One region of the Mesorhizobium sp. M0207 genome, then DNA from elsewhere that is predicted to be linked to it. Evidence: predicted binding sites of a transcription regulator. Region 1 holds the regulator's gene; each other region holds the start of a gene.
What was found. The regulator PhoB, encoded in region 1, activates phosphate uptake and scavenging genes when phosphate is short. The targets are predictions, from matches to a motif close to TGTCATNNANCTGTCAT.
Positions count from the first base shown of each region.

Region 2: NKJ15_RS23815 (PhoX family protein) is a predicted target of PhoB. The motif match lies at 6,821-6,837, and genes of this name have one in related genera.
Region 3: olsB (l-ornithine N(alpha)-acyltransferase) is a predicted target of PhoB. The motif match lies at 1,921-1,937, and genes of this name have one in related genera.

Region 1 is NZ_JAMYSQ010000004.1:280,382-289,981, reverse strand. It holds gene NKJ15_RS09570 (ATP-binding cassette domain-containing protein) at 1-482, opposite strand, end outside; gene NKJ15_RS09565 (sugar ABC transporter permease) at 498-1,862, opposite strand; gene xylF (D-xylose ABC transporter substrate-binding protein) at 2,004-3,044, opposite strand; gene NKJ15_RS09555 (ROK family protein) at 3,330-4,574, shown strand; gene phoB (phosphate regulon transcriptional regulator PhoB) at 4,584-5,273, opposite strand; gene phoU (phosphate signaling complex protein PhoU) at 5,290-5,997, opposite strand; gene pstB (phosphate ABC transporter ATP-binding protein PstB) at 6,030-6,833, opposite strand; gene pstA (phosphate ABC transporter permease PstA) at 6,830-7,681, opposite strand; gene pstC (phosphate ABC transporter permease subunit PstC) at 7,685-8,674, opposite strand; gene pstS (phosphate ABC transporter substrate-binding protein PstS) at 8,734-9,600, opposite strand, start outside.
Region 2 is NZ_JAMYSQ010000020.1:60,652-70,251, reverse strand. It holds gene NKJ15_RS23845 (cytochrome d ubiquinol oxidase subunit II) at 1-5, opposite strand, end outside; gene NKJ15_RS23840 (cytochrome ubiquinol oxidase subunit I) at 2-1,375, opposite strand; gene NKJ15_RS23835 (ABC transporter ATP-binding protein) at 1,638-2,564, shown strand; gene NKJ15_RS23830 (ABC transporter permease) at 2,579-3,340, shown strand; partial or broken gene NKJ15_RS23825 (MarR family winged helix-turn-helix transcriptional regulator) at 3,507-3,984, shown strand; gene NKJ15_RS23820 (GNAT family N-acetyltransferase) at 3,981-4,661, shown strand; gene NKJ15_RS23815 (PhoX family protein) at 4,763-6,754, opposite strand; gene NKJ15_RS23810 (hypothetical protein) at 6,956-7,294, shown strand; gene NKJ15_RS23805 (phosphatase PAP2 family protein) at 7,309-8,010, shown strand; partial or broken gene NKJ15_RS23800 (sodium-independent anion transporter) at 8,270-8,519, shown strand; gene NKJ15_RS23795 (SMP-30/gluconolactonase/LRE family protein) at 8,535-9,395, opposite strand; gene NKJ15_RS23790 (helix-turn-helix domain-containing protein) at 9,511-9,600, shown strand, end outside.
Region 3 is NZ_JAMYSQ010000002.1:373,151-382,750, forward strand. It holds gene NKJ15_RS05620 (PAS domain-containing hybrid sensor histidine kinase/response regulator) at 1-1,851, shown strand, start outside; gene olsB (l-ornithine N(alpha)-acyltransferase) at 2,001-2,876, shown strand; gene grpE (nucleotide exchange factor GrpE) at 2,989-3,624, opposite strand; gene NKJ15_RS05635 (hypothetical protein) at 3,861-4,064, shown strand; gene NKJ15_RS05640 (fatty acid desaturase) at 4,192-5,214, shown strand; partial or broken gene NKJ15_RS05645 (DJ-1/PfpI family protein) at 5,362-5,981, opposite strand; gene NKJ15_RS05650 (DUF934 domain-containing protein) at 6,119-6,655, opposite strand; gene NKJ15_RS05655 (phosphoadenylyl-sulfate reductase) at 6,864-7,628, opposite strand; gene NKJ15_RS05660 (nitrite/sulfite reductase) at 7,603-9,273, opposite strand; gene NKJ15_RS05665 (DUF2849 domain-containing protein) at 9,347-9,600, opposite strand, start outside.

The DNA.
Region 1 (9,600 bases):
ATCGCCACCGACTGCCGCTGGCCGCCCGAAAGCTTTACCACCGGCTCCTTGAAGCGTTGGAAACGCGGATTGAGCCTGCCCATGACTTTGCGCGCCTCGGCCTCCATGGCGACGTCGTCGAGCGTCCCCCAGCCGGTCATCAGCTCGCGGCCGAGAAACAGGTTGGCGGCCGCATCGACATTGTCGGCCAGCGCCAGCGTCTGGTAGATCGTCTCGATGCCGTACTTCTTGGCGTCGCGGGGATTGGAGATCGAAGCCTCCTCGCCGTTGACGAAAATCTGGCCCGCATCGCGCTTGTAGGCGCCGGACAGGATTTTTATCAACGTCGATTTGCCGGCACCGTTGTGACCGAGCAAAGCCATCACCTCGCCCGGGAAAAGGTCGACAGAGGCATCGTCGACGGCGCGAATGCCGCCGAAAGCGATGGAGATGTTGCGCATGTCGATCAGCGGCGTGCCCGTGGGAGCGGTTTTGTCTGCCATGATCGTTCCTCCTCCCTACACGCGTTTGCGATAGACGGTATCGAGCCACACCGCGAGCACCAGCACGGCGCCGACAACGATGCTCTGCAGCGGTGAATCGATGCCGAGCAGCACCATGCCGGACTGCAGCGACTGCATCAAAAGCGCGCCGAGCATGGCGCCGAGCACTGTGCCGGAGCCGCCGGCGAGCGACGTGCCGCCGATCACCGCCGCCGCGATGACCAGCAGCTCGTCCAACGTGCCCAGCGCATTGGTCGACGAGTTCTGCCTGGCTGACGAGATCGCCGCGGCGATCGTCGCCAGCACGCCCATGATCATGAACACCTTCATGGTCACCCAGCGCGTGTTGATACCGGCAAGGTTGGCTGCTTCCGGATTGCCGCCGATGGCGAAGACATAGCGGCCGAAACGGGTACGCTTGGCGATGAAGGTCATGATCAGCCCTACGGCTACAGCCATCAGCACGGGTATGGCGATGCCATGGGCGATGAACAGCCCGCCTTCGGGAACCGTTATATTGTTGGCCGCCGCATATCTGTTCACGATGCCGACCGGCCAAGGATAGGAATTGGCAAGCCATATGGCGCCCATGATGACAGCGCAGGTGAGGACACCGAGGAACGTCTCGGCCCAGATCGGGCGCAACGGAAAGCGGAACCGCTTGCGCTGCACCCGCCCGTTGAGCAGCATGAACACAACCGCTAGGCACGCGACAATTCCGACGATCCAGCTCCATCGCGCGCCGATCGAACCCGCCGGCCCGCCCCCCATCAGCTGGAAAGTGGCATCAAGCGGCGCAATCGTCTGACCGCTGGCGACCCACCATGCGGCACCCCGCCAGACCAGAAGGCCGCCCAGCGTCACGATGAAGGCCGGCACCTCGAGATAAGCGATGATGTATCCCTGGAACGCTCCGATCAGAAGGCCAAGCGCCAGGCCGATGGCCAGTGCCAGGATCCAGATCCAGGGATTGCCTAATTGCAGACCGATCATTCGCACCAGGAAATGCACCTGCGCAAAGCCCATGACCACGCCGATCAGACCTTCGGCGGAACCGACCGACAGGTCGATATTGCGCATGACGATAACCAGCACCATTCCGGCGGCCATTATGGCCACGGCGGAAGTCTGCACCGACAGGTTCCAGAGATTGCGTGGCGTCAGGAAGGTCCGGCTGTCGAAGTCGAACGGATTGACGCCGAGCCGTACGCTGGAAATGACATGCAGACCGACCCAGATGACCAGCAGCGCGCCGACCATGCCGAGCATGCGCGTGTCGAGTTCGGTTGCCTTGAGAAATCGGGCAACGATGCCGAGCTCGGATTCCCGTGCCCGGTCTGCCGTGCTGTCGACCGGCGTGTTGGACGTCGTGTCGGTCATGATGTTTCTCCCGCCGGGTTGCCGTCTGCCGCGGATGCCGGAAGCAGCCTAGAAGTTATCCGCCGGAAGCGGAAAAACAACTCTTGTTGAAAAACGCCGCGGCGAGCGGCCACGGCGTTCGGACTTCTCGGAAACGTCGGCTCAGTTGCAGACTGCAACAGTGCCAGCCGTCACGCCGGCGCAGACCTCTTCTTTCTTGATCCAGCCGGCGTCGATGACGACGTTGAGGTTGTCCTTGGTGATGGCGACCGGGGTCAGGAACAGCGACTTGACGGTATTGCCGCCGGGCGTGGTGAAATCCTTCACGCCGGCAATGTCGGTCATCTGCTTGCCGTCGGCCAGCTGCGAGGCGATCTCGGCGGCATTCTTGCCGAGCTCGCGCGCATCCTTCCACACCGACACGGTCTGTGTGCCGAGCGCGATGCGGTTCAGCGCGGCGTGGTCGCCGTCCTGGCCCGAAACCGGAACCGATCCGGCCAGCCCTTGCGCTGTCAGCGCGGCGACGACGCCGCCGGCAGTGCCGTCATTGGCCGCGACCACGGCATCGACCTTGTTGTCGTTGGCGGTCAGGAACTGTTCCATGTTCTTCTGAGCGTTGGCCGGCAGCCAGCCGTCGGTATAGGCCTCGCCGACATTCTTGATCTTGCCGCTGTCTATTGCCGCCTTCAGCACCTCCATCGAACCGGCAAACAGGAAATCGGCATTCGGATCGGAACCCGAACCCTTGATGAAGACATAGTTGCCTTCCGGCTTCACCTTGAAGACTTCCCGGGCCTGCATGCGGCCGACTTCCTTGTTGTCGAAGGTCAGGTAAAAGACGTCCTTGTTCTCGATCAGCCGGTCGTAGCCGACAACCGGAATACCTTCGTCCAGCGCCTTTTGCACGGCCGGCCCGATGGCCGAGGCGTCCTGCGCCAGGATGATCAGTGCGTTGGCGCCCTGCGAGATCAGGCTCTCGACGTCGGTGAGCTGCTTGCCGGGGTTGGACTGTGCGTCGGCGGAAATATACTTGTCGCCTGCGGCCTCGATGGCCGCCTTCATTGCGGCCTCGTCGGTCTTCCAGCGCTCTTCCTGGAAGTTCGACCAGGAAACGCCGATGACCTTGTCTTTAGCCTGCGCCACCGACGCCAGCGCCAGCGTCATGGCGACACCCGCCAGAATGGCGGTCGTGAATTTCTTCATCATATCCTCCCTGCGCCGCGTACGGCGTGACCAATTGGCTCAAAGACCAGCTTAGAAGCTCTAATTTTTTCGAGCCTCGAAAAAATACTGGCCCGATCTCCGGCTGCTGTCAACATCGATTCTGATGGATTTTGATGACTCTGCGAGTTTTTTCGAGCGTCGGAATAAACGATGACAGCGCCACCTGCATCTGACACTATTTGCCTCATCCGACACTATTTGTCGGACATTACCGACGGCTTCCGGTTCATGAGCGGCCGCGGCAACCGGGAGGAAAGCAAAACAATGTCGGTCGGAATCCGCCATGACGATTTGCGCCGGCGCAACCGGGCGATGGTGATCTCGGCGGTGCGCCGGGCCGGCCAGCCATCGCGTACTGAGATCGCAGCTACCACCGGCCTCAGTCATTCGACCATATCGGCGATTTCTTCCGACCTGATACGGGAAGGCATCCTCGCCGAGAGCAAGCCAAGTGAGCCCGTTTCGTTGAAACGCGGTCGTCCGCAAGTCGGCCTCGCCCTCAACCCGGAAGCGGCGGCGGTGCTGACCGTGGTGTTGTCGCTGAATTTCCTTTCGGCCGCCATTATCGACTATACGGGACAGGTGGTCGCCGAGGAACAGCGCCGGCTGGACACGCTGACTATGCCGCGCGACGAGCTGATCCGTGAATGCATGGCCATCGTCCGGCGCCGGCTGCAGGATCCAGATCTTGACGTCCGCAGTGTCGCCCGCATCGCCCTGGCGATTCAGGGCATTACCGACTCCCCTGCACGCGCCATGCTGTGGTCGCCGATCACACCGCAGACCGACATCGCCTTTGCCGACATGCTGGAGGACGAATTCGGCATCCCGGCAACGGTGGAGAACGACTGCAACATGATGGCGGTGGCTTTGCGCTGGCGCAATCCGGATCGCTATCGCGATGACTTCATCGCCATCCTGCTTTCGCATGGCATCGGCATGGGGCTGGTGCTGAAGGGCGAACTGTTCACCGGGACGCATTCCTCGGGCGGCGAATTTGGCCACATGATCCATCGTCCGGGCGGCGCGCTCTGCCGTTGCGGGCGGCGCGGCTGCATCGAGGCGTATGCCGGCAACTACGCCATCTGGCGCAACGCCAGGCAGATGAGCGAAGACAGCGAACCGGTCGCCGACGTCAGCGACGCCGACATGCGCGCACTGGCGGCCCGGGCGCGCGAGAAAGATGGGCCGGAACGCGAGGCCTACCGCAAGGCCGGCGAAGCGCTGGGTTTCGGTCTCGGCTCGCTGTTCGCGCTGATCGATCCGGCACCGGTCGCGATGGTCGGCGCCAGTGCCGCCGCCTTCGATCTGATCGAGCCGGCCTTGCGGAAGGCAATCGCCCAGACCGCCGGCGGCCAGCATTCAGGCTCGATCTCCTTCGATACAGAGCCGAACGAATTGCCTCTGATCCGCGAAGGCTGCGCGATGCGGGCGTTAAGCTTCGTCGACCAGGAGATTTTCGCGCCGGGCGCGCAAATGAGGCCCAGCGTCAGAAAGAACGTAGCCTGACCAGGCGGGTCAATCTTCCCTGATCGCATAGCCGGCGCCGCGGATGGTGCGGATGACATCCGGCATCCGGCCGTTGTTGACGGCTTTGCGCAGCCGCCCGACATGCACGTCGACGGTGCGTTCGTCGATGTAGATTGTCTCCCCCCAGACATTATCGAGTAACTGGCTGCGCGAGAAGACACGGCCCGGATGCCGCATCATGAACTCGAGCAGCCGGAATTCGGTCGGCCCGAGCCTGATTTCGCTCTTCTTGCGATAGACCCTGTGCGATTCGCGATCGAGCACGATGTCGCCGACCTTCAGCACGCTGGACAGCACTTCCGGCTTGGCGCGCCGCAGCAGCGCCTTGACCCTGGCCATGAATTCCGGTGTCGAAAACGGCTTGACCAGATAGTCGTCGGCGCCGGTCGAAAGACCGCGCACCCGGTCGCTCTCCTCGCCGCGCGCGGTCAGCATGATGATCGGCAGCCGCTCGGTTTCGGGGCGCACCCGCAACCGACGACAGAGCTCGATGCCGGAAACCGCTGGTATCATCCAGTCGAGCACCAAAAGGTCGGGCACATTCTCCTGCAAACGGATCTCGGCTTCGTCGCCGCGTGTCACCACCTCGACCTGGTAGCCTTCGGATTCGAGATTGTAGCGGAGCAGCACACCCAACGGCTCCTCGTCCTCCACCACCATTATGCGTGGTGCGATCATCGGCTGGGCACCCCCATCATGTCACCGGTGCGGACATTGTCGTTTCGTCCTGCTTCGGACGATTGACCGGCAATTGCTCGCCGGTCAGCACATAATACGCATTTTCGGCGATGTTGGTGACATGGTCGCCGATCCGCTCCAGATTCTTGGCGCAGAACAGCAGGTGCGTGCAAGCGGTGATGTTGCGCGGATCTTCCATCATGTAGGTCAACAGCTCGCGGAACACGGACGTGTATTTAACGTCGATGCGCTCGTCGGCGGCACGAAGCTTGGCCAACGCGGCCGCATCGCCTGCAGCATATTCCTCGATGACACCCTGCACCTGGATGAGAACCAGCTGCGCCATCGCGTCGATGGAATGCGACAGGTCCCGCGGCGTGGCGCTGAGGCCGACCGCACTCACGCGCTTGGCGATATTCTTGGCAAGGTCGCCGATGCGTTCGAGGTCGCCCGCCATGCGGATCGCTCCGACCACATGGCGAAGATCGTGGGCCATCGGCTGGCGTTTGGCGATCAGGGTGATGGCGCGGTCGTCCAGTTCGCGTTGACGCGCATCCATGATGGCGTCGTCGGAAACGACGCGTTGCGCCAGCACGTTGTCGGAATTCAACAGCGCCTTGGTCGCCCCGCCGACCATCGAACCGGCGAGGTCGGCCATGTCGCGGATCAGCTTGCTGATCTGCTCGAGATCCTCGTCGAAAGAAGCGACTGTGTGTTCGCCCATGGTCCTGTCCTCATATGCATGATCGGAACGGCTCAGCCGAAGCGGCCAGTGATGTAGTCCTGCGTGCGCTTCTCGCGGGGCGACGTGAATATCTTCTCGGTCCGGTCGAACTCGACCAGTTCACCCAGATACATGAACGCCGTCTGGCGCGACACGCGCGCCGCCTGCTGCATGTTGTGGGTGACGATGACGATCGTGTAGTCGGCTTGCAATTCGTCGATCAGTTCCTCGATCTTGGCAGTCGACAGCGGGTCGAGCGCCGAAGCCGGTTCGTCGAGCAGAATGACTTCCGGCTTCACCGCCACGGTGCGGGCGATACAGAGCCGCTGCTGCTGGCCGCCGGACAGGCTCAAGCCACTGGCGTTGAGCTTGTCCTTGACCTCGCTCCACAGCGCGGCGCGCTTCAACGCCTGTTCGACGCGGCCGTCCATCTCGGACTTGCCGAGGTTCTCGTAGAGCCTGACGCCGAAGGCGATGTTCTCGTAGATCGACATCGGGAACGGCGTCGGCTTCTGGAACACCATGCCGATCTTGGTCCTGAGGAGGTTGAGATCCTGCGACCGGTCGAGAATGTTCTTGCCGTCGAGCAGCACCTGGCCCTCGGCCGTCTGTTTTGGGTAGAGCTCATAGATGCGGTTGAACACACGCAGCAGCGTCGATTTCCCGCAGCCCGAAGGGCCGATGAAGGCCGTGACGCTGCGCTCGGGCAGCGACAGGCTGATGTCCTTCAGCGCCTTGCTCTGGCCGTAGTAGAAGTTGAGGTTCTTGACCTCGATCTTCGTCTTCTCGGCGACCGTTTCGGCCATCGTCATGTCTGGGGACAACATCTGTGTCATCTGTCCTCTCTGCGTCCGGTAAGGCTGCGGGCGAGGATGCTCAAGCCCAGAACCGTCAGGGTGATTATGAGTGCGCCGGTCCACGCCAGTTGCTGCCATTCCTCGTAAGGGCTGAGAGCGAACTGGAAGATGGTCACCGGCAGGCTGGCCATCGGCGCGTTGATATTGCTGCTCCAGAACTGGTTGTTGAGCGCGGTGAAGAGCAGCGGCGCCGTCTCGCCGGAAATGCGTGCTATCGCCAGCAATATGCCGGTGACGATGCCGGACAATGCGGTGCGGTAGGCGACCGAACGGATCACCACCCAGCGTGGCGCGCCGATCGCGGCACCGGCTTCACGCAACGCGTTCGGCACCAGGTTGAGCATGTCTTCAGTGGTGCGCACGACCACCGGAATGACCAGGATGGCAAGCGCAACGGCGCCGGCAATGGCCGAGAAATGTCCCATTGGCCGCACCATCAGCTCATAGACAAACAAGCCTATGATGATCGACGGCGCCGACAACAGGATGTCGTTGATGAAGCGGACGACGGTGGTGATGCGCGAAAAGCGTCCATACTCGGCCATGTAGGTTCCCGCCAGCACGCCGATCGGCGTGCCGACGACAACGGCGATGATCGTCATCAGCAGGCTGCCCGTGATGGCATTGAGCAAGCCGCCGGCCTCGCCCGGTGGTGGCGTCATCTCGGTGAAGACCGCGAGCGAAAGCCCGGCTGTGCCCTTATACACCAACGCGCCGAGAATGAGCGCCAGCCAGGCAAGCCCGATGCCGGCGGCGACGACGCAAAGCGCCATCATCACCGAATTCCTGGCTTTGCGGCGGCTGTGGAGCGATGAGGATGTCGACATCGGTCAGGCTCCCGTACGGGCGTCGATCCGCATCAGCATATAGCGGGCGGCGGCGAGGATCAGGAAGGTGATGACGAAGAGGATCAGGCCGAGCGAAACCAGCGAGGAGGTGTAGAGGTCGCCGTCGGCCTCGGTGAATTCATTGGCGATGGTCGCCGAGATCGTCGTGCCCGGCGCGAACAGGGAGGCACTGATGCGATGTGCGTTGCCGATGACGAAAGTCACCGCCATGGTTTCGCCGAGTGCCCGGCCGAGGCCAAGCATGACGCCGCCCATGATACCGATGCGGGTATAGGGAATGACCACGCGCCGGGTCACTTCCCAGGTCGTGCAACCGATGCCATAGGCCGATTCCTTCAGCACCGCCGGCACCGTATCGAAGACGTCCTTGGTGATCGAGGTGATGAAGGGCAGCACCATGATGGCGAGGATCAGCGCCGAGGTCAGAAGGCCGATGCCGTAAGGAGGGCCGGCGAAAAGGCTGGATAGTCCCGGCACGCCGTGGAAGATGTTGATGATGAAGGGCTGTATCGTCGTCTGCAGGAACGGCGCGAACACGAACAGGCCCCAGATGCCGTAGATGATCGAAGGAATGCCGGCCAACAGCTCGACCGCTATGCCGATCGGGCGCCTGAGCGGGCGCGGGCAGAGCTCGGTGAGAAAGATTGCAATGCCGATGCCGATCGGAACCGCGATCAGGATGGCAATGGCCGCCGTCACCAGGGTGCCGTAGATCGGCGCCAGTGCGCCAAATTTTTCCGTAACGGGATTCCAGCTCTCAGTCGTCAGGAAAGAAAAACCGAACGACGACAGCGCCTGCCATGAGCCGGCAAACAGCGAGATCGCGACACCGCCGAGGATGACCAGCACAAGGATTGCGGAAGCGCGGGTGAGTCCGCGAAATATGGCATCTGTGAGCGCGAAGCGCCGCACCGTAGCTTCCCTGGCCCGGGCTGCTGCAGATGATGGCATGGCATCGGAAGCGATGGTCATTGGGTCCTCGCGATTAAAGGCAACAGGGAGGGCGCCATCGACGCCCTCCCTGGAGGAGATTACATAGCCGAGTAGAGCGGCTTGCCGTCGTCGCCGACGACTTCCTTGGCCCACATGGCCTTGACGCTCTCAACCACCTTGTCGGGCATCGGAACGTAGTCCAGCTCGCCGGCCATCTCGTCGCCCTTGTCGTATGCCCAGGCGAAGAATTTGAGCGCTTCGCCGGTGGTCGCGGCATCATCCGGCTTCTTGTAGAGCAGGATCCACGTTGCCGCCGTCATCGGCCAGGACTCGGCGCCCGGCTCGTTGGCGAGGATGACGCCGTAGCCCGGCTGCGAGCTCCAGTCGGCATTGGCCGCTGCCGCCGAGAATGCCGCCGCGGTGGGCTCGACCTTCTTGCCGTCCTTGTTGATCATATCGGTGTGGATGAGCTTGTTCTGCTTGGCGTAGGCATATTCGACATAACCGATCGCGCCGCCGGTCTGGGAGACATTGTTGGCAACGCCCTCATTGCCCTTGGCGCCGATGCCGACCGGCCATTCCACGGCCTTGTCGACGCCGACCTTTTCTTTCCAGTCCGCGCTGACGTCGCCGAGGTAATAGGTGAAGTTGAAGGTCGTGCCCGATCCATCGGAACGGTGAACGACCGCGATCGCCTGCGAAGGCAGCTTGACGTCGGGATTGAGCTTCTTGATCGCTTCGTCATCCCAGCTCGTGATCTTGCCGAGGAAGATGTCGGCCAGCGTCGGGCCGTCGAGAACCAACTCGCCCGGCTTGATGCCTTCGAGATTGACGACGGGAACGATGCCGCCCATCACCATCGGGAACTGAGCCAGTCCGGACGCTTCAAGCTCGTCGCCCTTGAGCGGCGCATCCGAAGCGCCGAAGGTAACGGTCTTGGCCTTGATCTGCTTGATGCCGCCGCC
Region 2 (9,600 bases), on a different contig from region 1:
CTCATGATGTTTCTCCTGGTTGCGCAACCGGCTGCGACAGCGGCCTGTTCATGACGCCCGGTAGCGGCGAGGTGTCCCCATCCTTCGCCGCCTTCAATGCCAGATGCACCAACACGCCGAGATAGGCGATCAAGAGCAGCACATAGAGGATGAGATAGACCGCGAGCGACAGCGCGACATGGCTGCCGGCGACCGGCCCGACAGCATCGGCGGTAAGCAGCACGCCGGTGACCAGCCAGGGCTGGCGGCCGATCTCGGTGGTGTACCAGCCGGCCAGCGTCGCCAGCCAGCCGGACAGCGCCATCGGCACCATGACAAGCGCCAGCGGCTTGGGCAGGCCGTGGCGGCGCTTGAGGAAGAAGGCCGCCGACCAGGAGACGGCGAGCATCAGGAGGCCGGTGCCGACCATGATGCGAAAGCCCCAGAACACCGGAAATACCGGCGGATGGTTGCCGGCATAATCGTTCAGACCCGGCACGATGCCGCCGGCGCTGTGCCTGAGGATGAGGCTGGCGCCATCCGGAATGGTGAGCTCGAACCTGTTCTGCTTGGCCGCTTCATCGGGAAGAGCAAACAGCACCAACGGCACGTTGGGACCGGTGTTCCAGTTGGCTTCCATGGCGGCGATCTTCTGCGGCTGGTGTTCCAGCGTGTTGAGGCCGTGCTGGTCGCCGGCAAAGATCTGGATGGGAATCAGGATAGCGGCGGTGAAGACGCCGGTGCGCAGGGCCTTCCACATCGATTCCGAGCGATCGCCGTAGAGATAGCGCAGCGCCGACAGGCCGGCGATCAGGAACGAGACGGTCAGCCCCGAAGCAAGCAGCATATGAACGAGCCGGTAGGGCATGGACGGATTGAAGACAACGGCCCACCAGTCGGTGGCGTGCGCAACACCATTGCGCATCTCGAAACCGGCCGGTGTCTGCATCCACGAATTGAGCGCGATGATCCAGAAGGCGGACAAGGTGGTGCCGCCGGCCACCAGCACCGTCGCCAGCGTATGGACGCGGTTCGAGACGCGGCGGAAGCCGAACAGCATGATGCCGAGGAACGCCGCCTCGAGGAAGAAGGCGGTCAGGATTTCGTAGGCCAGCAGCGGGCCGGCAATGTTGCCGACCGTCTCCATATAGCCCGGCCAGTTGGTGCCGAACTGAAAACTCATGGTGACGCCGGAAACCACGCCCATGGCGAAGGACAGCGCGAATACCTTAACCCAGGTGAAATACGCGCGCATCCAGGCGGAATCGTTTGTCGCGTTGTAGCGGAGCTTGAAGAACAGCAGCACCCAGCCGAGCGCGATGGTGATCGCCGGGAACAGGATGTGGAACGAGATGTTCGCGCCGAACTGTATGCGCGACAGAATGAGCGGGTCCATGGCGGCTCCGGCTGCTGCTTGTTTGTTGAAGGATAGGCTTGATGCACCGGACGGTCAAAGCGGCGTCCCGCCGCGAGGCGGAACGCCGCAGTGCGGTTAATCTGCTTTTGCGTGGAATTTGGCTGGACGACCGGGCAGGTGTTGCCTATTCCGGCGAACCTCGATGTCCAGAACTGTCGGGAGCGCCATTGACATCCGGATTTGCGGACCGACATTCAGCGGATTAAACCAACAACTCTGTTTCAAGCAGTCGTTTTCAGCCATGCAGCCGATCATCTCGATTTCCGGGGTCTCCAAGACCTACGCCACCGGCTTCAAGGCGCTGAAGGAGATCAATCTCGACATCGTGCGCGGCGAGATCTTTGCGCTGCTCGGGCCGAATGGCGCCGGCAAGACAACGCTGATCTCGATCGTCTGCGGCATCGTCAACCGCTCGTCGGGTTCCGTCACCGTCGACGGCCATGACATCAACCGCGACTACCGCGCCGCGCGCAGTCTGATCGGGCTGGTGCCGCAGGAACTGACCATCGACGCCTTCGAGAGCGTGTGGGCGACGGTTAACTACAGCCGCGGCCTGTTCGGCAAGCCGGCGGACAAGGCGTTCGTCGAAAAAGTGCTGCGCGACCTGTCGCTCTGGGACAAGAAGGACGCCAAGGCGATCACGCTGTCCGGCGGCATGAAGCGCCGGCTGATGATTGCCAAGGCGCTGTCGCACGAGCCGCGCATCCTGTTCCTCGACGAACCGACGGCAGGCGTCGATGTCGAGCTGCGCCAGGACATGTGGGCGATGGTGCGCCGGCTGCGCGAAGACGGCGTCACCATCATCCTGACCACGCATTACATCGAAGAAGCCGAGGCGATGGCCGACCGCGTCGGCGTCATCAACCGCGGCGAGATCGTGCTGGTGGAGGACAAGGCCGAGCTGATGCGCAAGCTTGGCCGCAAACGGCTTGTGCTGGAACTGCGCAGTCCCCTGGCCACCGTTCCCGATGCTTTTTCGCACTACGCGCTGGAGCTTTCGCCGGATGGCGGACAGCTGACCTATACTTATGACAACCAGAGCGAACGACCGGGCGTCGCCTCGCTGATCCGCGAGCTCGAGGCGGCCGGCATCCAGTTCCGCGACATCGATACCGAAAACAGCTCGCTCGAGGAGATCTTCGTCAATCTGGTGAGGAAACCGGCATGAACCCGCGCGCGGCCATGAATCTTCATGCGGTATGGGCGATCTATCGGGTGGAGATGGCGCGCGCCCTTCGCACTGTGCTGCAGAGCATCGTTTCGCCGGTGATTTCGACGTCGCTCTATTTCGTCGTCTTCGGTTCGGCCATCGGCTCGCGCATCACCGAGATCGACGGCATCAGCTACGGCGCCTTCATCGTACCGGGGCTGATCATGCTGTCGCTGCTGACGCAATCGATCTCCAACGCCTCTTTCGCCATCTATTTTCCGAAATTCGTCGGCTCGATCTACGAATTGCTGTCCGCGCCGGTGTCCTATCTGGAGATCGTCATCGCCTATGTCGGGGGCGCGGCGACAAAGTCGATCGTGCTTGGCCTGATCATCCTGGCGACGGCCTCGCTGTTCGTGCCGCTGACGATCGAGCATCCGTTCTGGATGCTCGCCTTCCTGGTGCTGACGGCGGTGACCTTCAGCCTGTTCGGCTTTATCATCGGCATCTGGGCGAAGAGCTTCGAGCAGCTGCAGCTGGTGCCGCTGCTGATCATCACGCCGCTGACCTTCCTCGGCGGCAGCTTCTATTCGATCAACATGCTGCCCGGCATCTGGCGCACGGTGACGCTGTTCAACCCGGTGGTCTACCTGGTCAGTGGGTTCCGCTGGAGCTTCTACGGCAAGTCCGACGTTTCGGTCGGCGTCAGCCTCGGCATGACGGTGGTCTTCCTGCTCATCTGCATAACGATCGTCGCCTGGATCTTCAGGACCGGCTACCGGCTGCGCAACTGATCGAACGGGCCTCGTCCAGGCGAAGCAGCCTGACCGATCGACCTTTCCTTGCCGAAGGCGATAGGCCTGCGCCCGATGCCTGGAACCCGCGCTTGAATGCCTCGATCTTGCTTTTCATGCATTGTTATATATCATGTTATCGATGTTCATGGGGATGAATTGGCCTATGGAAGACGTCATACGATCGCTTGGCTTTCTGTGCCTGGGCAGCAGGCTGAAGCGTATAGGCGAGCAACTGCAAGCGGAGGCGCAGCGCCTGCTCGACAGGCTGGATGTCCCGGTTCAGGCGAGCCAATACCCGCTGCTGGCCGCGCTCGACAGGCTGGGTCCGCTGTCGGTCGGGGAACTGGCGCAATCCCTTGGCATCGCGCAGCCAGGCGTAACGCGAAGCGTCTCGCTTCTGGCCGAATTGGGACTGCTCGACCGATGACCAGCGGCGCAGGATCGTCTCGCTTACTCGGGACGGGCGGCGGCTGGTCGATGTCGCAAAGCGCGACGTCTGGCCTTGCATCGAGAACGTGGTCGCGGATTTGTGCGCAGGTTTTTCGGGGCCGCTTCTTGAGCAGCTGGCTGCCATCGAGGACGGCCTCGCCGCTGCTCCTCTCGACCGTCGTGTAAATAAGCCTGAGGGTGCCGCGCAATGAGACATCTGCTCGACCGCCCTATCTGGAGCGGGCTTCAGACGCGACATCGGGCCTTCGCGGAGGGTGACAACCTCGCCATGCGATATCGGCCGTCGATCGTCCCTTTCGCCGCCACTGGCGCGGACGACCCGGAAAGCCTGCGGGCGCTCGAAAAGCTTGTCTCCCCGGGCGAGAGTGTGATCCTGCTTCAAGCGGACGCGATTGCTCTGCCCACGGGGCTTTCCGCGACTTCGACCGCAGCCGGGGTTCAGATGATCGCCGAGCAGCCATTGCAGATCGTCTCCGACCCGCGCGTGCATCGTCTGACCCGAGACGATGCTGCTGAGATGCTCGCCCTGGCATTGCTCACCAAGCCTGGCCCATTCACGCTCGAAGCCTTGAGCCTGGGCGATTTTTGGGGTGTGAAAATCGAGGGCAGGCTCGCGGCAATGGCCGGCGAGCGCATGAAGCAACCTGGTTATACCGAACTCAGCGGGGTGTGCTCACATCCGGAATTTCGCGGCGGTGGCCTAGGAAAGCTGCTGTCCCTATTCGTGGCAAACCGGATAGTGGCGCGCGGCGAAGTTCCCTATCTCCACGCCTATGCCAGCAACGCCGCGGCCATAGCGTTATACGAGTCCATCGGCTTCAGGTTGCGAAGCACAATGAATGTGGCCGTGGTTCAGCGCACCGAATGATTAGTCGGCGCATGATGCGCAGCATGGATGCATCCGGTATCGGAAGGAAGGATTTCGTACCGCCGAAATCCTTCCTTGAGACTGCAAGACCTTGCTGCGTGTCAGACCGCGATCTTGCCGCCGCCTTGCCTGGTGATGGCAACGACCGCCGGGCGCACCGGCATGTCCGGCTTGAAGTCGGGCCAGCGCGTCGACAAATCCTCATAGTAGGACGGACGGCCGAAAGCCTCCCAGTCCTCGCCGCCGTCGCCCGGATGCTGGACCGCAACGAAGGCGGTCTGGTCGTCCGGCGCAAACAGGGGACCGCACATTTCGGCGCCGATCGGCACGCGGAAGAACAGCTTTGATGTCGCCCGTGCCGTCCCCTCCGTATCGACAGCCCACAGACCGTCGGTGCGGCCGGTGGCTTTCGGGCCTTGGCCGTCGGTGGCGACCCAGAGGCGGCCAGCCGAATCTACCGTGCAATTGTCCGGCATGCCGAACCAGCCATTGGCGGTGGTTGCGGTCGAGAAGGTGGCGCCGACGTCGGCCACAGCGGGATCGCCGCATTTCAGCAGGATTTCCCACCTGCCCTTTGTCGCGGTGAAATCACCGCCGTCCTCGACGATCTCGATGATGTGGCCAAAGGCATTTTCGGCACGCGGGTTGGCAGCGTCGACCTGGTCGGCCTTGCGCTTCGAATTGTTGGTCAGCATGACATAGACCTTGCCGTTGGCGGCATTGGGCTGGATGTCTTCCGGGCGGTCCATCTTGGTGGCGCCGAGCAGGTCGGCGGCGCGGCGCGTCTCGATCAGCACGTCGGCCTCGCCGGCAAAGCCGTTCTCCGCCGTCAGCGGCCCCTGGCCGAAGGCGATCGGCAGCCATTCGACCGAACCGTCGTCGGCGAACTTGGCTACATGCAAGGTGCCGTCGTCGAGCAAATCCATGTTGGCGGCGCGGTTGTCCGGATCGAACTTGCCTGTGGTGACGAACTTATAGACATAGTCGAAGCGCTCGTCGTCGCCGAGATAGAAGACGACACGGCCATCCTTGGCGACGATCGATTCGGCGCCCTCATGCTTGAAGCGCCCCATCGCGGTGCGCTTCCTCGGCGCCGAAGTCGGATCCTGGACGTCGACCTCGACGATCCAGCCGAAGCGGTTCGGCTCGTTCGGCTCCTTGCCGATGTCGAAACGGTCGTAATGCGCTGCCCATTCATAGGCACCTTCGGGAATGCCGAGGCGCTTGTAATTGGCGGCTTCCTTATGCCCCTGCGGCAGCTCGCCCGAGAAATAGCCGTGGATGTTCTCCTCGGCCATGACATAGGTGCCCCACGGCGTGACGCCGCCGGCGCAATTGTTGATGGTGCCGATGACCTTCGTGCCGGTCGGATCGGCGCTGGTCTTGACGCGGTCGTGGCCGGCGACCGGGCCGGAGAGCGCGATCTCGGTGTTGGAGGTGATGCGGCGGTTGAGCTTGCCGTCGCGAACGACCTGCCATTTGCCTGATACCTTGCGTATCTCGACGATAGTGCCGCCATGCGCGGCCATCTCGACATCGACTTGCTCCTTGCTGAGGGGCGCCTGCTTGGCTTTGCCATCGACGATGGTGACGAGACCCGGAAACATCAGGTGCGGATTGGTGTATTCGTGATTGACGACCAGCAGGCCGTGCTCGGCCGAGCCGTCGATCGGGATATAACCGACATAGTCGTTGTTGTAGCCGAATTGTCTGGCCTGGGCTTCCGCCGACTGTTTTGTCGGATCGAATCCCGGCGAATCGGCGAACAGCGGATCGCCCCAGCGCAGCAGCACGTCGGCGTCATAGCCAGGTGCGACGTGATGCTTGTCGTCGATGCCGGCCTCGAGCTCGTCGAAAGCGAAGGCGGAGCCTTTGGCGGCGCGGGCGTTGTCGGCGGTGATCAGCGCCAGCGGGCTGACGGTAGCGGCTATGGCCGAGACGGCAAGCGAACCCTTGAGGAAGCCGCGGCGCGAGAACCGCGCGGCGATGATCTCACCCATGGTGCGGTTGTCGGTGGGATTGGCTCCTGGCCCATCGTTTTCCTCGAGCAGGCTGGTGCGGAAATGGGCGTCAGGGGTGCGATGTTCGGTCATAGGGCCTGCCTCTGGCTGGATGGATTGCTGGAGCGTGTTGCCTTGCCAATCCGGTATTACCGGCAGGTCACAGTTTGATGACATGCCGGCTAAATTGCCACCTGCGATTTCGTATCCAACATCGGCCCCGCTTGACCGCGACCGGCGCTTCGGAAACAAGAGCTGCGGCAGGCGGTAGGGACCGCATCGGGAGGAACAAAAGTGAGTTTCTTGGGACTTGGGCAGCTCTGCGTCTCGACGGTGATCTTCCTGCTGGCGGCGATGGCCGCAAAACAGTGGGGGCTGGCGCCGAGCCTCGGCAAGATCGTGCTGACGTTGGCGCTCTACTCGCTGGGCAATCTGATCATGCTGAGGCTGATCCGTGAATTCGGCATGTCGGTGTCGTTCAGCCTGTCGGCGGTGATCCAGCTGGTGTCGGTGAATGTGGTGGCGCTGGTCTTCTTCGGCGAACGCGTCAATGCCTTGCAGGCAACCGGCATCGTGCTTGCCATCGCAGCTGTGGCGCTGATCACGCTCGGGCCCTATCTGCAAAGGCTGTAACTGCGATCGGGCCGATGAAGAAGATTGCAAGCAGACTGCCCAACTGGCTGGAGTTCCCGGTTCTGCTGGCCGGGCTGGTCATTGCCGGCGGGCTGTGGGGGTTCGAGGAGCTGATGGAGCTGGCGCGGGCGACCACGCCGCATGCCTTCGACACCGAAATCCTGCTTGCCTTCCGCAAAGCCGGCCAGCCCGACAATCCGATCGGACCGGCGTGGCTGGAAGGGGCGATGCGCGACATCACCAGCCTCGGCAGCGCCAGCGTACTGCTGCTGATCACGGCAGCAATGATCGTCTATCTGCTCCTTATCCGCAGGCCAGGCGCGGCGCTTCTCATGTTCGTCGCGGTAGCGGGCGGCCAGCTCCTGTCAAGCGTGCTGAAATTCGACATCGACCGGCCGCGCCCCGATCTGGTCTCGCATCTCGCCGATGTGGCATCGCTTTCGTTTCCGAGCGGCCACGCCATGCTGTCGGCGGTGACGTATTTGACGCTGGGCAGCATGGCGGCGCGGGTTTTGCCCGGGCGCACAACGAAGATCTATGTACTCGGGCTGGCGGTGCTGACGACAGTGGTGGTCGGCATCAGCCGCATCTATCTCGGCGTCCACTGGCCGTCCGACGTATTGGCCGGCTGGTGCGCCGGCTTTGCCTGGGCGATGCTGTGCTGGCTTGCGGCACGGTTCCTGCAGCGATGGCTTGGGCGGGCCGACGGCACCTGACTCAAATCAGCCTGTTGATCAGGCCATGACCGCAGCCTGCCAGCAGGAAAACCATCGACAGCAAGGCTGTCGAGGTTGCCAACGCTTTGAATATCTTCACCCGCTCATCCTTTTGAGGTCGTTCCTGTGAAATCGGGATCGCAGCGGATGTCCCGCCAAACGATGCCGAGGTTTGTAGCATGACAGCGCATCGGCTGGCAAAGAGTGCTGCATGTTTGGAGGCAGATCATCAATCCTTGGTGCAGAAAGACGTCGCCGACCACGCCAGCGCAGGAACTTCATCCTCGATTGTTCGGCGGTGCCGTTCTTCGATTCGACGGCAGCCAATGTCATCGAGGGCGCGGGCCCACAAGGCGAGCCGCGCCGGCGTTCGCTTCATTATATCAGGCGCTTCAGCGCAGGATACGCCGCATGCTGATCAACCACGGCGTCAAGCGGCCGCTGGTGACTTATGCGCCTCGATCACGGATGCGCGGGCGCAGCTGAGGAGAGCCGCGCCCGTCGCCTGAACTGGCAACGCCGGCTCAGTCGAGGCCCAACGCTGAGACCTCGCCCTCGTTCATCAGCGGCACGAAGATTGTCGACCTGCCGTCGGTGCCGATGTCGGCGCTGCCCGGCTTGAACGTCGCAACCGCTTGCGGCGTGCCGCCGGCTTTGTAGCGGTAGAGCGTGCCGGTCATATAGGCAGTGGCGTAGATGCTGCCGCCGATGGCAACGACGCCATCGAGGTTGGCAAACTTTTCCGCGCCAGTCAGTGGCGAAACGGCCTTGGTAGCAAGATCGACCGAGAGCAGGCCGCCCGGCTCCGCGGTGCTGAAGTCGGGCTTGATGCCCTTGCCCCAGGAAGCGACGATCAGCCGGCCGCCATCGGCGAAGATGCCATTCGGCGAAGCAAGCGCCGCATCCCTGACGAACAGTTCGGGCCGGTCGCCGTCTATGCGATAGATCGTATCGGCAAGCATATCCGTGACGTAGATCTTGCCGGACGCGTCGGCGGTCACGTCGTTGAGAAAGACCGCGTTCGGCACGTCGATCGTCGATGTTAGCTTGCCGCTTGCGAGGTCGACGACGCGCACATGGGTGAGGTCGGCGACGTAGAGTTTGCCGCCGACAATCGCCATGCCCTTGGGCGCGTCCATGCCGTCGGTCCAGTGTTGCGTGACTAGCTTGCCGTCCATCGACAGGATCGACAGATAGCCGTTGCCGTCGGCTTCGCCGGGATTGCCGACGATGTTCGAGACGACAACGCGCTGGCCGGCGGCGTCGAACAGCGCCGATTCAGGCTGCTCGAGGCCGCCGGTGCGCCACAGTTCAGCGGCCTGAACTGCCGGCGCGGCTGCGATGCCGACCAGGGCGAGAAGCATCGAGGTGAAGAGGCTCTTCATGGCTAGTCTCCTGTAATGGACTGGCGGAGAGCTAGGCTTTTCGATACTTTTCGGGAAGAGCTATCAGGACTAGTACCGAAGGCTGATACCAAATCGTGCAAAAGAGGTGCATCCCATGAACGGCCTGATCTTCGAAGCGCTGAAGCGGACGCTTAAGGCAAAGGGCATCACCTATCGCGTCCTTGCCGAGCGGATGGGTGTTTCC
Region 3 (9,600 bases), on a different contig from region 1:
ATTGTCTACGCCAACAAGGTTTTCGCCGACCTTGTCGAAACCGACCAGCGCGACCTTGCCGGCAAGACCCTGGCCGAACTAGGCATCGATGTCGGCATCGTCCCCGACGCCGCGTTTTCCGACCATGAATGCCTGAGTTCCACCGACGTCGCCATTCGCACGCCGGACGGCCCACGCTGGTTCTCTTGGATCGAGCTGTCGGTGCGCGACAAGGACAGCGGCGCCGTTTCGCATCGCGCCATCGCCCGCGACATCACCGCTCGCAAGCGCGCCGAATCCTCGCTGATCACCGCCCGCGAGCGGGCCGAATATGCGAGCCAGGCCAAATCGCGCTTCCTCGCCACCGTCAGCCACGAGATCCGCACGCCGATGAACGGCATCATGGGCATGGCCCGGCTTCTCGCCGACACCAGCCTTTCGCCCGAGCAGCGGACCTATGTCGGCGCCATCTCGACCTCGGCCAGCGCGCTGCTGGCGCTGATCGAGGACCTGCTCGACTACTCCAAGATCGAGGCCGGCCGCTTCGATCCCGAACCGCAGCCGATGTCGGTGCGCGAGATCGCCGACAATGTCATCGAGCTTTTGGCGGCGCGGGCTTTTGCCAAGGATATCGGCCTCGGCTGTCATGTCGAACCCGACGTGCCGCAGCTGATCACCGCCGACCCCGGCAGGGTCAGGCAGGTGCTGCTCAATCTCATCGGCAACGCCGTCAAGTTCACCGACAGCGGCGGCGTCCTGGCAAGCATCGCCCGCGTCCGCACCGAAACCACCGACCGCATCCGCTTCACCATCACCGACACCGGCCCCGGTCTGCGCGAGGAGGACATGGAGCGCATATTCGAGGACTTCGAACAGGCTGACGGCACCTCGACCCGTGCGCATGGCGGTGCCGGCCTCGGTCTCGCCATTTCCAAGCGCCTGGTGACCGCCATGGGCGGCACTATCTCTGTGTCAAGCCGGCTTGGCCAGGGGTCCGAATTCGTCTTCGAGATTCCCGCTATTTCCGCCGTCGAGGCGCCGCAGATCCGCCAGGACGCGCTGTCGGGCCGGCATGCCGTGATCGTGTCGAAGAACCTGGTCGAGGCCGAAGCCCTCGCCCGCACCATTCGCGCCAATGGCGGCGCGGTCGATCTGGCCACCGCCGCCGCCCAGGCCACCCCTTTCGCCGAGAGCTGCGACGTGCTGCTGATCGATGCTGCCATGGAGCAAAGCGACGGCAGGCTGCTCAGGCGCCTGCGCCAGAGCGGATTTGCCGATTGCGAGGCAGTGACGCTGATCGCACCGACCGACCGTGGCATGCTTGGCGAGTTCCGTGCCAATGGTTACGCCACGTTCCTTGCGAGGCCGGTGCGCGGTGAGACATTGCTGCGCGTGCTTTTGACCAGCCACGCGCCGGTCGTCGCCGAGCCGCAACTGCAAAGGCGCGGCGCGCAGACGGGCCACGCCATTGGCGCCCGCCAGCAGGGCCTATCGGTGCTGATCGCCGAGGACAACGACATCAACGCCATGCTGGCCCGCGCTACACTGCTGAAGGCCGGGCATCGCGTGAAAGTGGTCGGCAACGGCAAGGCCGCCGTCGAGGCGGTCATCAGCACCGGCCACAAGCACCGTTACGACGTGGTGCTGATGGACTTGCATATGCCTGTCATGGACGGCCTGGACGCCATCGCCGCCATCCGCCGCCATGAGGAGGAGACCGCGGTGCCGCCGGTGCCGATCATGGTGCTGTCGGCCGACAGCCAGGAAAAGACCCGCCACGCCGTGCTCGCTCACGGTGCCAGCGGCTTCGTCACCAAGCCGCTCGACCCCGATGCCCTGGTTCATGCGGTCGAAGGGCAAGCGGCCGCCTGAGGCACAACATCGACGGTTGATAGATTGCCCAGCCGACGAAGTATTGCCCGCAGAGCCGTATCACGGTACTGTCACAATCCTGTTGCACCTACACCGTATCCCCGTGCCAAGAGGGATGGCTCGAAGGAGAATCACTCGTGCATACAGTCATGCCGGAATGTGATGCTCGGCCGAACGCCAGCGGGCCTTTGCTCGTCGGCCGGAACGCCGATGCCGTCATAAAAGGCGCATCGCTCGGCCGCATCGGCAATCTCGAAGTGCGGCTCGCCCGCAACGAGGCCGAGATCGCTGCCGCGCAGGAAGTGCGCTACCGGGTGTTCTACGACGAGCTTGGTGCCAGGAAGGACCTGTTCCAGATGCAGGACCGCCGCGATGCCGATCGCTTCGATCCCCTCTGCGATCATCTGCTGGTCTTCGATACTTCGCTTTCCGGCCCCGAGCATCGCCGCATCGTCGGCACCTACCGCCTGCTGCGGCAGGAGATTGCCGCGGCCGCCGGCGGCTTCTATTCCGAAGGCGAATTCGAACTGACCAAGCTGATCGCGCGGCATCCTGGCCAGCGCTTCCTCGAGCTCGGCCGCTCCTGTGTTCTGCCCGAATACCGCTCGAAGCGCACCATCGAGGCGCTGTGGCAAGGCATCTGGGCCTATATCAATCATTACGGCATTGGCGTGATGACCGGCTGCGCGTCGTTCCACGGCACCGTGCCGGCGGCACATGCAGAGGCGCTGACCTACCTTGCCCACCACTGCCGGACGAATTCATCCTGGGACGTGCGTGCCGTCGCCGGGCGCTATTGTTCGATGGATCTGATGCCGATCGAGGCCGTCAATACCAAGGCGGCGATTGCCGCGATGCCGCCGCTGGTCAAGGGCTATCTGCGCGTCGGCGCGCGCATTGGCGACGGTTGTGTCATCGACCGTGAATTCTCGACGGTCGACGTGTTCGTGGTGATGCCGGTCAAGGAGATCGGTGCCCGCTACGTCAATTATTATGGCGGAGAAGCGCAGCGGTTTGCGGCCTGAATAGGGGAGTAGGCGGAGAGAAGGCAAGGGCCCGAGTAGGCAATTGCTCTACTTTACCCGACGCAGCGCTATTCCCTACTCCCGTACTGCCCTGTTCCCCTACTCCCCTAACTTACGCATCCTTCTCAGCCTGCTCGTTGACCGGCCCCGGCTCCACTGGCGCTTCGCTTGCGACATGCTTGGGGCCGCCCTTGGCGACGCCGACCATGGCCGGCCGCAGCACACGCTCGCCGATCGAATAGCCGGGCTGCACGACTTGCACGACTGTGTTGGCCGGTACGTCGGGATTGGGCACCTCGAACATCGCCTGGTGGAAATTCGGATCGAATTTCTCGCCCTCGGGCTCAAGCTTCTTCACGCCGTGGCGTTCCAGCGCCGACAGCATGGCGCGCTCGGTGATCTCGACGCCGTCGATCAGCGCCTTGAAGCCGGCATCGCCCGACGCCTTGGCCTCCTCCGGGATGGCATCCAGCGCACGGCGCAGATTGTCTGACACCGAAAGCATGTCGCGGGCAAAATTGGCAACCGCATAGGCGCGCGCATCGTGGACGTCGCGGGCGGTACGGCGGCGCAAATTCTCCATGTCGGCCGCGACGCGCAGCGCGCGATCCTTCAGCTCTTCGTTTTCCTTCAGAAGCCGCACAAGCGCTTCATAGTCGCCGTCGACGCCACCTTCCCTTGGCTCCGCGGCAGCCTCGGTCTTCTCGGCTTCATCGGGCGCGCGTTCGTCTTTTGCCTGGTCGCTCATCGCCGTTTCCCGTCATTTTCGAATGGTGTGGATTTGCGCCCGATATCGAGGTTTAGCGGCCAAAAATCAAGGGGCAAGCGATACTGCAGCCGCTGTCGCTGCTTGATGACGGACGGCGCAGACCTCTCGATTTTAATTCAAACTTTACCGTACCCGACGGCTTTGCTTGCCGGGACACTACAATGCGGGAACCATTCCTCCCTTGGAAGAGTTTCGAAGCCGACACAGGATTTTGGATGATGCCCCGCAGGAATGGCGAAAAACGCGACGGGCTCGCCGCCGATATCCGGCGCCAGCTCGGCACCGAGGCGACCAAGCGCTTTCTGCGCACCTTGCCGGCCTTCCGCACGGAGTCCGATATTCCCGACCGTCTGAAGGAATTGCTCGACCGCCTGGACGGCGTGGAAGCCAAGGTGGTCGCAGGCGGGCGCCGTCGGTAGACACCATTGCAGGCCGTGCATCCGGCGACTGCGGCCACCAATTCCTCGCCATCGCGCGACATTTACCCGCAGTAACTTTGCGTGATCTCCGCCTTGCGGCAGCGCGCCGCTCCGCCTATGTTTCATGATGAACATGATTTCCCCCGAAGCTGTGGCAAACAGCAAGCGCGCCTGGTTGAAGATCCTGTCGCGCTATAAAAAGCCCGACAGGCGTCGCAGCGCCGTTGAACTCGCCATCACCCTCATTCCTTTCGCCACGCTGTGGGCACTGTCCTCGGCCGCCTATGCCTATGGCCATTGGTGGGGTCTGGTCCTCATCCTTCCGGCCGCCGGCTTTCTGGTGCGGATCTTCATGATCCAGCACGATTGCGGCCACGGCTCCTTCTTTGCCAACCGCTATGCCGACGACTGGATCGGCCGCGTGCTAGGCGTGCTGACGCTGACGCCCTACGATTGCTGGCGCCGCGCCCACGCCACCCATCACGCCAGCGCCGGCAATCTCGACGAGCGCGGCACCGGCGACATCAAGACACTGACGGTCGCTGAATATCGGCAACTGTCATGGCGGGGCCGGCTCGCCTATCGCCTCTATCGCCATCCGCTGGTGATGTTTGGTCTTGGCCCGATATGGATCTTCATTTTCGAGCAGAGACTGCCCTTGGGCATGATGCGGGGCGGTTTCACCCCCTGGGTGTCGTCGATGTCGACCAATCTCGCCATCGCGGTCATCGCCGCGCTGCTCATCTGGTTCGTTGGCCCCGGCGCGTTCCTGGTCGTGCATTTGCCGATCGTCATCCTCGCCGGATCGGCCGGCATCTGGCTGTTTTATGTCCAGCATCAGTTCGAGGAGACGGAGTGGACAAAGGACTCCGAGTGGGAATTCCAGCACGCTGCCCTGCACGGTTCGTCCTATTACGACCTGCCGCCGGTGCTGAACTGGATCACCGGCAATATCGGCGTCCACCACGTGCACCACCTCTCGGCCAAGGTGCCGTGCTACCGGCTTCCGGAAGTGCTGAGGGACTATCCGGAGTTGCGTGAGATCGGCCGCGTCACACTCCTCGACAGCCTGCGCTGCGTCAAGCTGGCGCTGTGGGACGAGAGCCGCAGCAAGCTGGTATCGTTCCGCGAAGCGCGGATGGCCGTGTAAAGCATACCGCCGCACCTAAAGCGCGTCGCGCTCGACCGGCCTCATGCGACGCGCTTTAGGTTGTTGTTTATGCATGCCGTTATCGCAAAACCGCTGACACTTTTGCGCGACATGCGTTAGGGGTGCGGCGGGCTCCACATTCCGAGCTTAAGCCGCCCGGCGCTGGTCGCGCATCAGGATCTCGCCCTGGTGGATCTCGGTGCCCAGCACTTTCAGGCATTCGCGCATGAAGGCGGCAAGGCCCGGCCAGCCCTTGGCCGACACAAGATTGCCGTCGACATGGGCGCCGGTCGGCGCAACATCGATATAGATGCCGCCGGCCAGCGTGACTTCCGGCTCGCAATATTGCAGCGCCGCGACTTCCCTGCCGCGCACCACGCCGTCGACCGCGATCAGGATCTGCACGCCGTGGCAGATGGTGAAGATCGGTTTTCCCGTCTCATGGAAATGCCGCACCAGCGCCTGCACGCGCTTGTCGATGCGGATATATTCCGGCCCGCGCCCGCCCGCCGCGTAGACGGCATCGTAGTCGGCCGGATTGACCTCGGAAAACGTCTTGTTGAGGATGTAGTCGTGGCCGAGCTTTTCCGTATAGGTCTGGTGGCCCTCGAAGTCGTGCAGCGAGGTCTTCAGGATATCGCCGGCCTTCTTGTCGGGGCAAACGACATGGACGGTGTGGCCCACCGCATGCATGGCCTGTTCAAAGACGAAATCTCGTACTCCTCGCTGAACTCGCCAACGAGAATCAATATCTTCTTGCCAGCCATACCCGGTTCCTCCCTTGTGGCCACATTTATTCGGATCGCGAAATAATGGGCCTATCCTAAGGCGGAGAGGCGCAAAATAAAAGGCTGAATCGGGAATGTGGTCCGACCAGATAGGGCTTCTGGCCCTCTGGAGCGGATCAGCCGGCGCGCACCCGCCGCCAGGAATATTTCGGGCCTTTGGCCTCCGGCTTCACCGCCGGCTGATAGAACAGCGGCAGTCCGCCGGTGCGGCCTTGCTCGAGCCGCTTCAGCAGCACCGGGTGCGATACCTCGAATTCATCGAAGCCGACGCGCAGCATATGCGGCAGCTGATCGATCAGCACCTGCCCGGTGGCGCGCATAGCGCCTGCAAAATGATAACGGCTGCGCAGCAATTCGCCCTTGGAGAACGAGCGGCCGTCATTGAACGCCGGAAACGCCAGCGCCACCAGCGACAGCTGATCGAGCAGGCCTGCGATCTTCTCGAGCTGATCGCCGGGCTGCAGCAGCACACCGATGCGCTCCTTCGCCGACCGCCGCACCTCCGGATCGAGGCCGAGAAACGCCTGCAACGGCAGGATGAAACGGCCATTGCCGACCAGCGCCTCGGCGCTTTCGGCATGAACCCACTCGTCCTCGCGGAACCCATCCGGTGTCCACAGCCGCATGGCGTTTTCGGCTATCAAATCGCTCATCAAGAAAATTCCCAAGTCCAAAGATTCTAAAGTGCAAAACACCTCAGGGTGCGTTGAGATTCAGGTCAGGCCGAGCCGGAACCGAAGGCGCGCGCGAAGCGACCAAACTGCGTGGCTTCCGAGAACCGGAGCGGAGCGTACTTTGGGTACGTGAGCGCCGGAAGCGCAGGAAGCCGCCGTTTGCAGGCCGGCTGAATATCAACGTATCCTAAAGCGAGGCGTCGGTCAGCGACCTTTCCAGCCCCGACAAGTGGATGCCGCATTCGGTCTTGGCGTGCCCGGCCCAGCGGCCGCTGCGCGCATCGTCGCCCGGTTGCACCGGCTGCGTGCATGGGAAACAGCCGATCGACAGATAGCCATAGGCGACCAGCGGGTTCTCACGCAGCGCATGCGCGCGCATGTAGCCGGCCTGGTCCGATGTCGTCCAGTGCGCCAGCGGATTGATGCGGATGCGCGAGCCGACCGCCTCGAACACCGGCAGCGCTGCCCGGGTCGCCGCCTGGAAGCGCTTGCGGCCGGTGAACCAGGCGCGGAACGGCTCGACGCCGCGCGCCAGCGGCTCGACTTTGCGCACGTCGCAGCAGGCGTCGGTGTCGGTCTCGTTCAGATTGCCGGTCGGGTCGATCCTTGCCAGCGCCGCATCGTCGGGCCTGATCACCCGGATATCGCTCAGCCCGAAATCGGCGGCCAGCGCGTCACGATAGCCGAGCGTCTCCTCGAAATGCTTGCCGGTGTCGAGAAAGATCACCGGCAGCGTGCGGTCGATCTCGGCGATCATGTGCAGCAGCACCGCCGAATCCGCGCCGAAGGACGAGACGGCGGCGATTTCGCCGTGAAAGAACTCCCGGGTCGACCGCTCGATGATCTCCAGCGGCTTCAGATGGCCGTAGAGCGCGTCGAGACCCGCCGCTTGGGCGGCGATGCCGGCCTCGACGTCGACGATACGGTCAAGCGGCCTTGGCTTCGCCAGCATAGAGCGCCTCCTTGAACGGCGCGGGACCGACTCGGCGGTAGGCGTCGATGAATCTTTCGTTTCTGTCCAGCCGAAGCCCGAGATAGGTCTCGACGATCTGCTCGATGGCATCGGTGATCTCTTCCGAACTGAAGCCGCGGCCGATGATCTCGCCGACCGAGGTGTTCTCGTCGGCCGAGCCGCCGAGCGTCACCTGGTAAAGCTCGGCACCTTTCTTCTCGACGCCGAGGATGCCGATATGGCCGACATGGTGATGGCCGCAGGCATTGATGCAGCCGGAAATCTTCAGCTTCAATTCGCCGATGTCGCGCTGGCGCTCCAGCGAAGCAAAGCGCCGCGAGATTTCCTGTGCCACGGGAATCGAACGCGCCGTTGCCAGCGCGCAATAGTCGAGGCCGGGGCAGGAGATGATGTCGCTGATCAGGTTGGAATTGGCCGTCGCCAGCCCGATATCGACAAGCGCGTCATAGACCGCCTTGAGATCGGCGCGCGCGACATGCGGCAGGATCAGGTTCTGCTCGTGACTGACGCGCAGCTCGTCGAATGAATATTTTTCGGCAATGTCGGCGACCGCTTCCATCTGGCTGTCGGAGGCATCACCCGGCGTCTCGCCGATGCCCTTGAGCGAGATGGTCACCGCCGCGTAGTCGGGATGGCGATGGGTGACCACATTCTGATCCAGCCATTCGGAAAAGCTCTTGGAGTCGAGGCGGGCAAGCTTGACCGCCTCGTCGCCTTCCGGCCGGTCGACAAGCGGAGGCGGCGCGAAATAGGCATCGATGGCGCGGATGTCTTCTTCCGGCAGCCTCAGCTCGGCGTCCTTCAACTCCTGCCATTCGGCCTCGACCTGGCGGGTGATCTCCTCGACGCCGGTCTCATGGACCAGGATCTTGATGCGCGCCTTGAACTTGTTGTCGCGCCGGCCATAGAGGTTGTAAACGCGCAGGATCGCCGTGCAGTAGGACAACAGATCCGCTTCGGGCAGGAAATCGCGGATCTTCTTGGCCACCATCGGCGTGCGGCCCTGGCCGCCGCCGACATAGACGGCGAAACCGAGCTCGCCGGCGGCGTTCTTCTTCAGGTGCAGGCCGATGTCGTGCGTCTGGATGGCGGCGCGGTCGCGCTCGGCGCCGGTCACCGCGATCTTGAATTTTCGCGGCAAGAACGAGAACTCCGGATGTACCGAGGACCATTGCCGCAGGATTTCGGCATAGGGGCGCGGATCGGCGACCTCGTCGGCGGCGGCGCCGGCGAAGTGGTCGGCGGTGACGTTGCGGATGCAGTTGCCGCTGGTCTGGATGGCGTGCATCTCGACGCTTGCCAGATCAGCCAGGATCGCCGGGATGTCCGACAGCGCCGGCCAGTTGAACTGGATGTTCTGGCGCGTCGTGAAATGGCCGTAACCTTTGTCGTATTTGCGGGCGATGTGGCCGAGCATGCGCAGCTGCTTGCTGTTCAGCGTGCCGTAGGGCACCGCGATGCGCAGCATGTAGGCATGCAGTTGCAGATAGACGCCGTTCATCAGCCGAAGCGGCCGGAACTGGTCCTCGGTGATCTCGCCGGCAAGGCGCCGCGCGACCTGGTCGCTGAACTCGGCGACGCGGGCCTTGACGAAATCGTGGTCGAACTCATCGTAACGGTACATATTCAGGTCTTTCCGGGCGCGTCCGCCCGTTATTTTCTTCATTCGAGCATGATCGGGATCATGCTTGTGTCATCTATGCCGCGCGTGCGGCTTGCGGACGGGCCTGCTTGCCCAAGTCGTTGCGCGTGGTCGGGCCGGCGGCACGGATCTTTTCACGCAGCCGGACCGCTTCGACCGTGCCGTTGGCCACGGTCACGTCTATCAGGTTGACGTCGACCACTTCGTTGTTGGCGGAGGCCTTGGCGCCGATCGTCTCCAGCCGGTCCTCGGCCGCCTTGTCATGGGCGATGTCGGCATGGTCGATGGTCTCGGCCCAGCTGCCATTGG